Regions from separate parts of the Desulfovibrio sp. GTC20076 genome, predicted to be linked through region 1. Evidence: riboswitches for the same ligand, from Rfam matches in the RefSeq annotation. Region 1 holds a riboswitch; each other region holds the start of a gene.
What was found. Region 1 has a riboswitch for cobalamin ahead of ACZ495_RS11925 (sirohydrochlorin cobaltochelatase). Riboswitches for the same ligand answer to the same signal wherever they lie in the genome.

Region 1 (4,723 bases):
GGGGGCTTCGGAGCCTTCGGGCGCGGCAGGCGTTGGGCTGCGCTCCTGCGGCCATATCTGCCCCACGCTGCCAGTTCCGCAGCGCCCGGGCGCGCAACAGTATTTTCATTTGAGAATGTACACTCTCAAAAGTGACGGCACGCCGTTCCGGCGTGTAACAGCACCAAAAAATTGCCCTCGTATCCCCACGGTGAGCGCCTGCGCGCGCAGGCGCCAGAGCATTTTCACGTTAAAAAGGCTCTAATCAGCCTTTTTCTGGCCCGAGGCCGCCTCGCGGCTGGCGTCTTCCTTGATCTGGCGCATGTAATTGTACACGGTGTAGATGGACACGCGCATGGCCTTTGCCAGGTACTGCACCATACCCTTGATGAGAAAAGCCCCTTCTTCATCCATAATGCGCACAAAATGCAGTTTTTCTTCACGCGTCATGGTGGCAGGATGTTTGCCCGCCCGGCGGATGGCCGTTTCAATGATGGCATCGCTTGTCTCGCCGAGGCAGGAGGGAAAGGCCTCGCTCATTTCCTTGCCGGGGGCGCTTTCAAAACGCAGCAGGGCATGCAGAACCCCCTGAAAGCGCTCCAGGTCTGTCAGGTCAAAATGCATGCAGACCGCCCCGATGACCTGTTCTTCACTGTTGCGCAAAAAGCTGATGGAGGACTTGAGTGTCCGTCCCGAGGGGGTTGCGGCGGAATAGGCAATGATGTCCTGCACATTGTCGCCGCCCTGCCGCCAGGCCTTGGTGACCATGTTTGTGGCCGGAGCGCCTACGTTACGGCCGGTAAGGGCGCCTTCAATGTGGATGATGGAGTGCTCAAGATCGCTAAAATCGTGCACGGCCACCTCGCAAAAGGGGCCAAGAGTGCGGGCCATCATTGCCGCCATGCGTTTGGCATTGGCGAATATGGCTTGTGCCTCGGCCTTGTGGCTGGCGGTTTTTTCCGTATCCTGCGGGTAGGCGCGTCCGCTTCTGGCTGTGCGGCGGGGTTGTGCGGCGGCGCGCGGCGGGGATATCTTGCGACTTTGCTTGGGCATGCGGGCCTCCCCCGGCGGACAGGGAACCGGACTGTGGCCGAAAAAAGGCCATCCGGCGTGTTAAGGATGAAATTTTAAGGCATGCTACACAAAAAAACAGATATTGTGTACCCCAAGATCCCACAATCGGGCAGAAGAGTTGCTGGCGGCATCGGGGGCATCTGCCTTGCAGGCCTGTCTGCCGTGGCAGGCCCGGCCGTCCGGCATGGGCGGGAAATGCAAAAAAGGTGCGCGGCCCGGGGCATGGCCCGGCCCGCGCACCTGACATTGTTGTAACGCGCCCGTGCGGGACGGCAGCCAGCAGGCGCTTATGCGGCCTGTTACGGCTTTCTGGGTTCCCTGGTCAGGTCGTCGGCACTTTCCTTGGCATGGCGCACGAAAATGGCGGCCGTGCCGGGCATCTCGCCCAGGCCTTTGAGGTGGGCGTCAACCTTGATGCCCGCTTTTTTGAGCTGGCTGGCCCACGAGTCTTCCTCGTCGCCGGCAAGGTCGTTGCGGGCGTGGTCTCCGGCAACCAGCATCAGCGGGGCTAGTACCACCTGCTTGACCTTGGCGGCTTTGAGTTCCTTGAGCAGGTCTTCAAAGGTGCGCGCGCCCTCTACTGTGGCCATGTGGACCTTTTTGTCCGCAGCCTTGAACACGGCGCATACGCCTTCAAAGGCAAGGTCGGCGCGCCCGTGGCTCTGGCCGTGGCCCATAAGCACAAGGGCAGTATTTTTGCCGCGGGCTTTTTTGGTGTCAGCCAGCAGGATCGCAGCCAGTTCCTGCGCATCGGCCCTGGATTCCAGCAGGGGGCGGCCCAGGAAAACCGCGTCGAAACGGCCCGGATGTTTGCTCACGTCAAGCAGAACTGCGCGTTCAAGGGCTGAAAATTCTTCGCCGCCAAGCACATGCAGCGACTGCACGCGCACAACCTTTACGCCGTCTTTGGCAAGCTGGGCCATGCCATCGCTGATGCCGCCCACGGGCTGGCCCTGTTCGGCCAGTTTTTTACGAATGATCTGTGATGTATAGGCCCACACCACGGGCGATCCGGGAAAAGCCTTTTTAAATTCAGCATCTACGGCATTGAAGGCGGGCATGCCCTCGGGAACGCTGGTGCCGAAGGCCACCAGCAGCACCCCTTCCTTGGGGGCATCGGCGGCATGGCTTGTGCCGTGCAGGCACAGGCTCGCGAGCAGCAGCAGAACGAAAAGCAGCGGGCGAAACCCCGCATGTGAAAGGATACGCGGCATGGCAACCTCCTCAATTTCGCGTTGAAAGGTTCGCAAAGGGCACCGGCCCCGGCGGATGTTCGGACTTGAGGGCTGTGGGGCCATATGGCCCGCGCCTTGGCTTCGCCTTCACCGCATATGCGACTGGCTGTCGCATGCCGCTCTTCAGAACAGCATGAAGAAGCTTTGTCCCCTCTTACCGCAGCGCGACTGTTTTCGATTTGCACGAAATTCCCCGCCAAAACGACAGAGGACAACAGGGCGCGGTAAATGTCAAGGCAGGCGGTGGCTTGCGCCAGCCGGGGAAATACAGGGACTTCGGAACCGGTTTTCGGCTCCGGAGGCCATTTTTGGCGGATTTTTCCTTGTTCTTTCGGCAGAATTCTGGTACTTATGCGGCCTCCCTTGTATTAGGGAAATCATGTTTGGAGGCTGGACATATGGCAGGTTTGGAAACCGGGCACGAAACCGAAATGAATTTCGAGAGTGCCCTCGAAAACTACCTCACTTCCGATTTTGGCGACCTTGAAGAAGGCTCTATCACCAAGGGTGAGATCGTTCGTGTGGATGACGACAATGTGCTGGTGGACGTGAACTTCAAGTCCGAGGGGCAGATCCCCACGGCCGAATTTCGCGATGCCGCCGGAAACATCGGCGTTGCCGTGGGCGACAAGGTGGACGTGTACGTTGTTCGCAAGAACGAAAACGACGGAACCATCACCCTTTCTTTTGAAAAGGCCAAACGCATGCAGGTTTTCGACCAGCTCGAAGACGTGCAGGAAAACAACAGGGTCATCACGGGCCACATTGTGCGTCGCATCAAGGGCGGCTACACTGTGGATATCGGCGGAGTAGAGGCCTTTTTGCCCGGTTCCCATGTGGACCTGCGCCCCGTGCCGGACATGGACGCCCTGGTCAACCAGGAGTTCGAGTTCCGCGTGCTCAAAATCAACCGCCGCCGCAGCAACGTTATCGTTTCCCGCCGCGTGCTGCTTGAAGAAGAGCGCGATTCCAAGCGTCAGGATCTGCTGCGCACCCTTGAAGAGGGTCAGACCGTGGAAGGCAAGGCCAAAAACATCACCGAATACGGCGTGTTTGTTGACCTGGGCGGCCTTGACGGGCTTCTGCACATCACCGACATGAGCTGGAAGCGCATCCGCCATCCCAAGGAAATGATCACCATCGGTCAGGAACTGACCCTCAAGGTTCTTTCCTTTGACCGCGACAACAACAAGGTTTCCCTGGGGCTCAAGCAGCTTGTGCCCGATCCGTGGCAGGACATTTCCGCCCGCTTCCCCGAAGGGGCCAAATGCTCCGGCAAGGTCACCAACCTGGTTGACTACGGCGCCTTTGTGGAGCTGGAGCCTGGCGTTGAAGGCCTTGTGCATATCTCTGAAATGTCATGGACGCGCAAACTGCGCCATCCTTCCCAGATGGTTCACACCGGCGACGAAGTCGAAGTGGTCATCCTGGGCGTGGACGGGGAAAAGAAGCGCATCAGCCTCGGCATGAAGCAGGTTCGTCCCAATCCCTGGGAACTGGTTGCCGAAAAGTATCCTGAAGGCACCATTCTTGAGGGCGTTATCAAGAACATCACCGAATTCGGCATGTTCATCGGTATCGAAGACGGCATTGACGGCCTCATCCACGTGTCCGACATCTCCTGGACCAAGAAGGTGCGCCACCCCAACGAAATGTACAAGGTGGGCGATACCGTGCAGGCCAAGGTGCTGACCGTTGACCAGGAGAACGAAAAGTTCACCCTGGGCGTCAAGCAGCTGGTGGACGATCCGTGGGGCCATGTGCCCAGCACCTATCCCGTGGGTTGCACCGTCAAGGGCATTGTGACCAATATCACCGACTTCGGCCTCTTTGTTGAAGTGGAAGAAGGCATTGAAGGGCTGGTGCACGTTTCCGAACTGTCCAGCAAAAAGGTCAAGACCCCGGCTGAAATCTACAAAGAAGGCCAGGAAATTCAGGCCAAGGTTATCCATGTCAGCGCTGAAGAGCGCCGCCTGGGTCTGTCTATCAAGCAGATTCAGGAAGTGGAAGACCGCCGCAAGCCCAAGGAATTCCATTCCGGGCCGCAAGAATCCGGCCAGAGCCTGGGCGATCTGCTCAAGCAGAAGTTTGAAGAAAGCGAAAACAGCTAAACGCTGTTTCCAGATACTGCAAAAGGGCGCCCCCGTGGGGGCGCCCTTTTGTATTGGTATATGACGCAGTCGCGTTTTGGCTGGCTCCGCGAGGTACTGCCTGCTGCTCGGCAGTCCGGTTTATTCCGGGCTTTTTTACCAGTGGAAAGAGGAAGCCATGTCGTTTACAGTCAGGAAAACCACATTGCTGATCCCTGTCACCTGTTAACGCCATTGCTGCGGCTTCGGGCCTTTGGCCGCGCCGCGCATGATGGGCCGTGTAAAAACTATGAGCAGCCTCAGTCTTGCCACATTGATGACCGTTCTGGACACGCTGCCCAATGC
Region 2 (4,723 bases), 300 kb from region 1:
TCATACTGCTGGCGGGCCTGTTCTGCGCCTGGGTGAGCATGCGCTTTGGCGGCATGAGCGCCGGGGGGGCCTATCTTGCCACCAGCCCGGGCGGCTTCAATGCCATTGTGGCTCTGGCAGGAGATGCGGGCAATGAAGCCCCTGTGGTGATGGTGTATCACCTGGTGCGTATTTACGCCATTGTGCTGCTGTCCCCTCTGGTCGCCAAGTTGCTGACAGCCCTTATAAAGTAGGTCAGCAAACGGAAAACCGTGCCCACGCTTGCGGAATATCCTTCTGCCAGCATGCTGCCCGTAAATTTCCGGCTGGAGGCATTGTCATACCTGCCTCCAGCCGGTGTTGTCATGTTTGCGCGCTTACAGTTCTGCCCGCACACGCAAGGCGGCGGCAATCATGTTTTCCAGCGCAGGCCATGCTTCATCCCACTGGCGGGTCTTGAGACCGCAGTCCGGATTGACCCATAGCCGATCCTTGTCGATATGCTTCAGAGCCAGGTGCAGCAGGCGCGCCATTTCATGGGCTGTGGGGATGCGCGGGCTGTGAATATCATATACGCCGGGGCCTACCTGCCCGTCATAGTGAAAACGGGTAAAGGCATCCAGCAGTTCCATGCCGCTGCGGCTGGATTCGATGCTGATGACGTCCGCATCCATGCGCGCAATGGCCGGCAGAATGGCATTGAACTCACTGTAACACATGTGGGTATGTATCTGCGTGCGGTCTTCCACGCCGGTGGAAGCCAGAAGAAAAGCATCCACGGCCCATTGCAGATATTTTTCAGCTTCGCCGGCGGTCAGCGGCATGCCTTCCCGCAGGGCGGCCTCGTCAATCTGGATAACGCCGATTCCAGCCTTTTCAAGATCCTGCACCTCATCGCGGATAGCCAGTGCAATCTGGCGGCATACCTCGCTACGTGGCAGGTCATCGCGCACAAAACTCCAGCAGAGGATGGTCACCGGGCCGGTAAGCATGCCTTTGACGGGTTTTTGTGTCAGTGATTGTGCATAGCGCGCCCAGCGTACCGTCATGGCTTCCTTACGGTACACATCGCCGTAAATGACAGGCGGCTTGACGCAGCGGCTGCCATAGCTCTGCACCCATCCGTTGCGGGTAAAGCAGAACCCGCCCAGCTGCTGGCCAAAGTATTCCACCATGTCGTTGCGCTCGGCTTCGCCGTGAACCAGCACATCCAGTCCCAGTACCTCCTGCTTTTTGATGCAGGCGGCTATTTCTTCCTGAATGGCCGCTTCATAGGCATGGCTGTCCATCTGGCCCTGCCTGAAAGCCTGTCGCGTTTTGCGGATGTGCGCAGTTTGCGGAAAAGAGCCTATGGTTGTTGTGGGCAGAAGGGGCAGACCCAGCCAGTTCTGAGCCGCGCGTCGCGCGCTGCGGCAAGAGCGGCGGGTCAGCATGGCCGGGGTAACGGCTGCCGTGCGTTGGCGCACAGCAGGCAGTACGGTGCCTTCGTACTGCCGGGCACTTTCCATTTGCCCGGCATTGGCAGTGAGCAGGTCAGAGCCGTTGCCGCAGGCAATGGTTGCAAGGTCGGCCAGTTCCGAACATTTTTGCACGGCAAAGGCCATACGGTTTCTGACAGCAGGGGGCAGTTCCGTTTCCTCTGCAAGATCCACAGGGCAATGCAGAAGGGAGCAGGAAGAGCCAAGCAGGATGCGATGGCTGCCAAGCTTTTTTGCAGCGCGCTGCGCAAGCTGCGTTGCCTGCGCGTAGCTGGCTTTCCAGATGTTGCGGCCGTCCACAAGCCCTAGGGACAGGGCCGTGCCATCGGGCAGGGCCGACAGAACATCGTCAAGCTGCCCGGGAGCGCGCACAAGATCGATGTGCAGGGCTGCGCAACCGCTGTTTACAGCCAGGGGCAGGTGCCGCGTCAGCGGGCCAAAATAGGTTGTGAGCATGAGTCCGCATGATGCCGTGCCGGCCGCTGTATTGAGTGCCCCATAGGCCGCAGTAAAGCGTTGGGCAGCAGCATCGGGCAAAAGATCTGTGCCGAGCACAGGTTCTTCAATCTGTATCAGGGTACAGAGGGGAGCCAGCCGTCTGATGAGGGCGGCATAGGCAGCCAGAACCTCGTCCAGGCGCGCCCAGGGATCCGCCTTTGCCTGACCTTTGGCCAGCGCCAGCCAGGTAAAAGGCCCGATGACGGCAGGTTTGGGACTGAAACCCAAAGCGGCTGCCCGCATTGTGGCTTCAAGCACGGGATGTTCACCGGGAGTCCATACGGCATCGGGTTCGATTTCCGGCACAAGGTAGTGATAGTTGGTATCAAACCACTTGGTCATTTCCAGGGCAGGGATGTTGCGCGAGGCATCGCCGCGTGCCATGGCAAAGTAGCGGGCAGACTCATCCTTGCCGCCCCGGTCGCAGGGCGCAAAACGCGACGGGATGGCCCCGAGCATGATGCTTGTGTCCAGCATGCGGTCATACAGGGAAAAATCACCAGTGGCGACATGGGTCAGTCCGGCCTGCTGCTGAATGTTCCAGTGCTGGTGCTGAAGGTTGTGGGCGGTTTCCTTGAGGGTCTGGGCGCACGTGTCACCTCGCCAGAAGGATTCGAGAGCCAGTTTGAGCTCCCGGTGCCTGCCGATGGAAGGAAAGCCGAGGATGTGGGTCTGCATGGTTGCTCCTTTCATATGGTGTTGAAAGGGCAGTCTTTTCACGCGGAGAGCGTTTATACCTGAAGAGGGAGGAGGCTCCCGGTTCCTCTTCACGGCAGGTACGAAAACCTGCCGGCATGCGCATCACGGATGCACATGACCTGGCCGGCTAAAAAGCCGGGCCTGGCGCTTGCCTGAACGCGAGACAGTACTGCCGTGCCGCCGGGTGGCGGCCGTGACGAGGCGTCTCCTGGCTTCCGGCCCCTGCGCGTATGTAGCGCGTGGCCGCGTCTTCCCGTTCAGCAGAACAGTGGCGCGGCGCGGGGTGTGTGCCGGTTACAGTGGCGCGTCCGCAACGGATTTTCACCGTTTTCCGTTTCTCATCACTATATTGAGATAACCTGATATTATAAGCGGTCATTCGTGTCAAGACTGGTGCAGCCCCTCCGGAAGATTTCTGTCTGTTACGGCCGGGCGGGTTGCGGATGCAGGCCGATGCTGCGCAGTCTACGCCTCTGGCAGGGAGAGGACGGTAGCAACCTGAAGGGACGTTATGGATGGAAGCAGCAGAACTGCTTCAGCCGTTGCTGTAGATGTGGGAACGCGAGGCAAAAAGAAGCCTGCCGCGTGGCAAGCGCTGACGCAGCCGGAGCAGCCATTGCGGTCATGGCCATGGGGCCGGCGGCCTAGTCCTGGCGTGTCAGGTGGTAGATGGCGGGAACCATATACATGAGGCTGACCGTCTGTTGCGCGGGGTTGTAGCGCGTGGCCACGATGACCGTACCGAGATTCCAGATGTGTCCGTCGTCCCCTTCTCCGGCGGATGGCGGCCCGAAGCGCTCACTGACCATGCGCATGATGCTCTGGGCGGTGTCCTTGTGGGGGGCGGCATATTCCAGTTCTACAAAGCCCAGAGGCGCGGGCCTGCCCGGGCCGTAGCAAAGAGCCATTTGCCGTGCGCCGGGTACAAGGGCGCCGGGGATATACAGGTCGCAGATATAGGCATCGTCCTGCCGGGACGGCTGCATGCCGGCCCTGGAAAGCGTGTCGCGCATGGCCGTGCGGTTGGCCGTATCCAGCCGTTGCCCGAAAAGCACGGCTCCGTGGCGTACTCCGGAGGCTTCGGCCATGGCCTCCAGCTCTTTCATGGCATGAACAGAGCCGCGCATGGCTGCCGCATAGAGTAAAAGCGTGGCTCGTGCCGCATTCTTTTCCACACCCTCTCCGGCGCGATAGAGATGGCCCAGCCGGGCGAGCGCGTCTATCTGCTGCTGGGCTGCTGCGCGGCTGTACCATGCGGCGGCGGCCTTGTAGTCGCGGGATACGCCGTGACCGCTTTCATACATAAGCCCCAGATTGTACTGGGCTTCGGGCTGGCCCTGTCGGGCCGCGAGGTCAAACCAGCGGGCAGCCTCGTGGGGGTTGGCTTCAATGCCACGTCCCTGTTCCAGCATGCGGCCGTAATTGCTCATGCCTGAGGGATGCCCCGCTGCCGCAGACTGGGCAAACCAGTGCAGGGCGCGCCCTTCGTCAGGCTCTACCCCCAGACCGAGATCATAAAGCACGCCCAGATTGTTCATGGACTGCCCGTCGCCGCCATCCGCAAGGTGCTGCCAGATGGCCCGCGCCTGGGCAAAATCACCTTTCTGGTAGGCCTCATTGGCCTGTGCTTCGGGGCTGCCGGGTGTAAAGGGGCTTTCCGCTTTTGGGGTTTCCGGCACATCCGGGGGCGTGTTTTCTTCCTTTGCGGCCGGGGGCGGTACGGAAGTCGGCGTACCGGCATGGTCTGCCGCCGGGCGGGAGGCCTCCGGACCGGCAGTTTCCGTAGCCTTGGCGGGCCGGGAACTGCAACGTGCCTTTTCCTGCCGCTGACGTTCCCTTTCTGCATTTTGCTGCTTCTGGCGCAATTGCGCTTCAGGCGACTGTGGCTGCATTTCGGCCACGGCCCGGGCCGGAACACGATTGCCGGGTGTGGCCGGAACCGGGGCAGGGGCCACAGGGGCCACGGGAGCCGGTGGCGCTACAGGAGCCGGCGGCGGCACGGCAATCGGGCCTGGAGGCATGGGAGCGCCATTGGGACCTGTGCTGTTCAGGCTGCCGCTGCGTATGGA
Region 3 (4,723 bases), 1.4 Mb from region 1:
ACCTGTGCATGAGCTGACGAAAAACCAAGTCAATCCTGTCGTCAAGCAGGGCGTAAAACCTTTTTATATCACCTTGGGCTTCCAGTCCCAGACGGGGCAGATTCACAGAGGTGAAGCTCAGATTGCCCCGCCCGCAGGTGACCTCACGGTCCTTGTCGTACACGTTGCCGAGCACACGCGTGCGGCAGCCCATATAGGCCACTTCGGTATTGTAGTCACCGGGCTTGTAGTACTGAAGGTTATAAGGGGCATCCAGGAAGCTGAAGTTCGGGAAAAGCCGCATGGCTGAAACGTCTATGGCCAGTTTGAAAAGATCGTAGTTGGGATCTTCGCTGTTATAGTTGACCCCGGACTTGACCTTGAAAATCTGCACGGGAAAGATGGAGGTTTCTCCATTCCCCAATCCGGCCTTGGTGGCTTTGAGCAGGTTTTTTGTGACCATGCGCCCTTCGGCTGAAACGTCCGTACCATAGTTGATGGAGCTGAAAGGCACCTGGGCGCCCGCACGGGAATTCATAGTATTCAGGTTATGGATAAGGGCTTCCATAGCCTGATAGGTGCGGCGTTCGGTGTATTTGAGGGCTTCTTCAACAGCGTAGGCGTGGGCTTCGGCCACCATGGCCTCCTGCCCTTCGGGGGCAACTTCGCCAAGACGGCGGCACAGCGCGTCCACAGAGCCGAGACGGGGGCACAGCGCCGCCTCAGCAAGCAGCTTTTCAGTAAAGGCAGCCGCTTCTCTTGCGTCCACATGCAAAACAATGCGCACAAAAGAAGAAAAAGCGCGCTCGTATTCCTTGCGGTAGGTTTTTACAACCCCCTCGGCCATGGCAAAGTCGAAATGAGGCACGCTCTGACCGCCGTGCATTTCATTCTGGTTGGCCTGAATGGCTATGCAGGCCAGGGCCGAATAGCTTTCAATGGAATTCGGTTCACGCAAATACCCGTGCCCAGTAGAAAAACCATTTTTAAACAGGGGGATAAGATCTATCTGGCAGCACGTTTCCGTGAGCATATAGAAATCTTTGTCGTGAATATGAATATCACCGTGAATATGGGCTGCCGAAGCGTCTTTGGGTAAGATATAGTTATCTATGAAAAATTTTGACCCTTCGGAGCCGTATTTGAGCATGGTGCCCATGGCCGTATCGCCGTCAATATTGGCGTTTTCGCGCTTGATATCCTCATGGATGGCGGCGGAATACGTCAGCTTTTTATAAATATCCATGAGATACGATTCCGCATTGCGAATTTTCGTATGCTCGGCACGATACAGGATGTAGGCCTTGGCGGTTTTGGCGTAATCATACTGAATCAATGATTCTTCAACCACGTCCTGAATTTCTTCAACGTGCTTCAGACCACGTTCATTCAGCTTTTTGCAAACTTTTTCGGTGACGAATAAAAGGTCAGTGGGGGACATATCCTCGCCCCCCACAGCCTGATTGGCCTTGGTGATGGCGTTGAGGATCTTGACTGAATCAAAGGGCACTGCCGTGCCATCGCGCTTGATGATGCTGGCGGGCATGGAAGAAAGCTCCCGGAACATAGTGAACAGGGCCGTCCAGAATATGGACGCAAATACCGATACCTAATGGAGGGGCAAACAAAATAACAGGAACATGCCTGCAGCCGAAGGCAGACCGCCCTCAGCGGGGGGACTGACCGACAAAAGCCCCGTGTCGGTTGTCCTTATTGGGGTTACAGGGGATACCCATCACCCTTTGAAGGTAAGTTGAAAGCAGGTCTTCCGGCTTGCCGGCCATCTTTCGGCCTTCCCGGGCTGAACCCAGTGGCGCATGGTGAAAGACAGTTTGTTGCCCGGCTTACGGCGGCGGGTCCGCTCCCGCTTTTCACGGGATTCCCGATTAAGCCCGGTGGGGCACTTTCAATGTCTAGAAAATCTCAAAAGAACCGCTTCATGTCAATTGGGGTTGGTAAAAAAGACTTCCTAGGTGCATGGGAACAGTTTAGTTTATATTAAGAAAAATTTTTAATTACGCTCGTTAAGCAGGACTGAAAAAAGACCGCAAAAGAGCACAGGGCGAGAATGGGGGCTCTGCCCTGCTTAACACTGCCGGAACCGCTATTGAAAGTTCCGCAGCCTGATATGCTGGCTGGTGACTTCCCTCAGTGCGGATCTGCAACCTAGCGCACTGCGAAGATGATTTCAAGGCTGCTCAAGTCCTTGATACAAGCGGATTTTTGAAGTTAGCAGCTAAAAACCCGCGCTAGTGGCCGTTTTTTTCAGGTCATTTTTTTTCGATAAATATTCCTGACAAGCTGGAGGCAGCACTTCCCCTCCTTCACAGACAGTAAAAAAACGCCGATACTGACGGTACGTGCCGACTTTCGGCCATAGCCGTTTCTTTGTGAAACAGGCCTGCCCTTCTTCTTATTGCCATGCAAAACCCCATCAGGCTCCAGGTTCGCGCAAGAGGCTTCACCTGAAAGGCCTGATGGGGGCAAAACACACTGTCGTCACGCACCTTCGCGGAACTACAGGTATTGTCAGGGCAAGAGCACCAGTTCGTAAGCGTTTTCCTGCTCCAGATATTTCCTGGCCACGGCCTGCACCTGAGCAGGCGTCAGGGTTGCGGCCTTTTCAATAAGCTGGCGGTCAAAGTCATAGGGGCGGCGCAAAAGGGCATCACCGGCGGCATCCGCAGCCCGTGCGCCCAGGCTTTGCCGTTCGCGAAAGTATGCGCCAAGCAGACGGTTTGCCCCGGCCTCCAGTTGCGCAGCCGACAGGGGTTTTGCCTTGATGTCGGCAATAATCTTGCCAAAACCTTTACGGGCCTGCTCCACTTTGTCCGGAGTAGTGCCTATGTAAAAAGCCATCATTCCTGCTTCGGGCATACTGCGATAAAAAGCCGTCACCGTGTAACCCAGGCCTTCCACATCTCTCAACTGGCTGAACAGCAGACCGCTCTGACCGGAAAGCACGGCCTGAAGCAGCATCAGGGCCGGCGCATCCTCATGGGTAGGCGGCACAGCCTTGAAAACCTGGAGCACATGCGCCTGATTGCGGCCAGGGAGGTGCAGGTCGAGTTTTTTATCATGCCCCCATGCCGGAGCGCCCGGCGCGGGGATATCTGTGCGGGGTACAGGCAAGGACCGGGCTAAGGCCAGCACGGCCTCACGGTCGAAGTCTCCGGCTATGGAAAGGACCCAGGGCTGTCCCATCTGTTCCTGCCAGAAGGCGCGTACATCCTTGCCCCCAAAACGGTCGAGGTTTTCCGCATTACCCAGGCCGTCATAGCCGTAAGGTTGGCCGCCAGGGAAAAGAAATCCGTTGAGCTTGGAAAACAGGTAGGACGAAGGCCTGTCGGACCGTTGACGTATGGCGGCTTTCATATTGTCCGCTTCACGTCGTATTTCCTTTTCTTCAAACCTGGGGCTGCGCAACGCTTCGCCCAGTATGGCGAAATAGTCTGCATTGAAGCGCGCCGGGCCGGTAATGGAGAGGGTAAAGCTCTGCAGCCCGGCACTGGCATCTATGGCCGCTGCGCGGTCGGAAAAAAAGCGTTCCACACCCTGGGCGTCCAGCGTGCCGATGCCCGAGGTAAGCGCGCGGGCCGTAAGGCCAGCAAGTCCTTGGCAATCTGGCTTGAGTAAAGCGTTGCCGCCCGGGAGCATCATATCAACGGCCACGTAGGGAACCGTGGCGTCAGGTTGTAAAATGAGGGTGCGGCCAGCGCCCAGCTGTACCACTTCGCGCTCGCCCGCCTTTGAAGCCCGTGCCTTTCGCACCTGATCACTTTCAGGCCCGGGCCAGTTCTGCTGCAGGATGGCCTCCAGGTCAGGAAGCTTCGCTCCTTCCGGGGCCAGCACGCGCACACGCGCCTGCCGGGGGTTGAGCCACAGCTCAAGGGCCTGAGCCAGTTGTGGTACATCCACATTGCGCTGGGCAAAACGCAGGTTCATCTCGGCCTGTTTGCCCCCCAGTTCAAACTGTACAGTGCCGAGCCATGAAGCAAGACCATTGAGGGTCTCGCCTGCCCTGTCCATATTATCCTCAAGGTTGAACCTGGCCCGCTCAATGGCTTCCGGCCTGAACTGCCCGGCCTTGAGGGCCGCCATGTCCCTGGTCAGTTCACGCCAGAAGGGCTCCACCTTGTCCACATCAAGCTGGGCGCTCAGATAGACAAGACCAGCACGGGACAGGCTCATGTTGCCCATGCCGATGCTGTCTACCATCTGTTTTTCATATTTGAACTTGCGGTACAGTTCGGATGTACCGTCGCCACCCAGGAGATAGCAGAGCACATCCAGATCCACAGAACGCAGGTCGCGCAGGCCGGGTACGGGAAAAGCCATACCCATATAAACCTTGCTCCAGGGGCCGTAGATAACCTCTACCCGCGGCCCGCCCGAAGCATCGGCCAGATTTACGGGTTGCGGTTCGGCAAGGTCGCCGTTATTGGTCAGGCCGCCAAAAAGCTTCTGGCTATACGCCAGCACCGCCTGCGGATCAATATCGCCGGCTACCAGCAGCAGCATGTTTTGCGGTTGATACCAGTGCCGCACATACGCACGCAGATCTTCGGCCGTGACTGCCCGGATGGTGTCTTTAAAGCCGATGATGGGCCGCCCGTAAACCGTGTTTTGCAAGGCAGAAGTCTGCAGGCTTTCAAAAAGCCTGCTCATGGGCGAGTCCTGATCGCCTTCAAGCTCGGAAATGACCACTTCCTTTTCAGATTCCAGCTCTTTTGGATCCAGCGAA

Region 2: another riboswitch for cobalamin. It lies ahead of metE (5-methyltetrahydropteroyltriglutamate--homocysteine S-methyltransferase); the one in region 1 lies ahead of ACZ495_RS11925 (sirohydrochlorin cobaltochelatase).
Region 3: another riboswitch for cobalamin. It lies ahead of ACZ495_RS05885 (anaerobic ribonucleoside triphosphate reductase); the one in region 1 lies ahead of ACZ495_RS11925 (sirohydrochlorin cobaltochelatase).

Annotation. Positions count from the first base shown of each region.
Region 1 is NZ_AP039366.1:2,723,201-2,727,923, forward strand. Features, by position in the region: gene ACZ495_RS11920 (PAS domain-containing protein) at 241-1,032, opposite strand; gene ACZ495_RS11925 (sirohydrochlorin cobaltochelatase) at 1,353-2,267, opposite strand; cobalamin riboswitch at 2,301-2,523, opposite strand; gene ACZ495_RS11930 (30S ribosomal protein S1) at 2,687-4,399, shown strand; gene ACZ495_RS11935 (sensor domain-containing diguanylate cyclase) at 4,668-4,723, shown strand, end outside.
Region 2 is NZ_AP039366.1:2,423,775-2,428,497, reverse strand. Features, by position in the region: gene ACZ495_RS10765 (AbrB family transcriptional regulator) at 1-233, shown strand, start outside; gene metE (5-methyltetrahydropteroyltriglutamate--homocysteine S-methyltransferase) at 357-2,633, opposite strand; cobalamin riboswitch at 2,838-3,032, opposite strand; gene ACZ495_RS10755 (tetratricopeptide repeat protein) at 3,299-4,723, opposite strand, start outside.
Region 3 is NZ_AP039366.1:1,331,598-1,336,320, forward strand. Features, by position in the region: gene ACZ495_RS05885 (anaerobic ribonucleoside triphosphate reductase) at 1-1,525, opposite strand, end outside; cobalamin riboswitch at 1,721-1,902, opposite strand; gene ACZ495_RS05890 (M16 family metallopeptidase) at 2,509-4,723, opposite strand, start outside.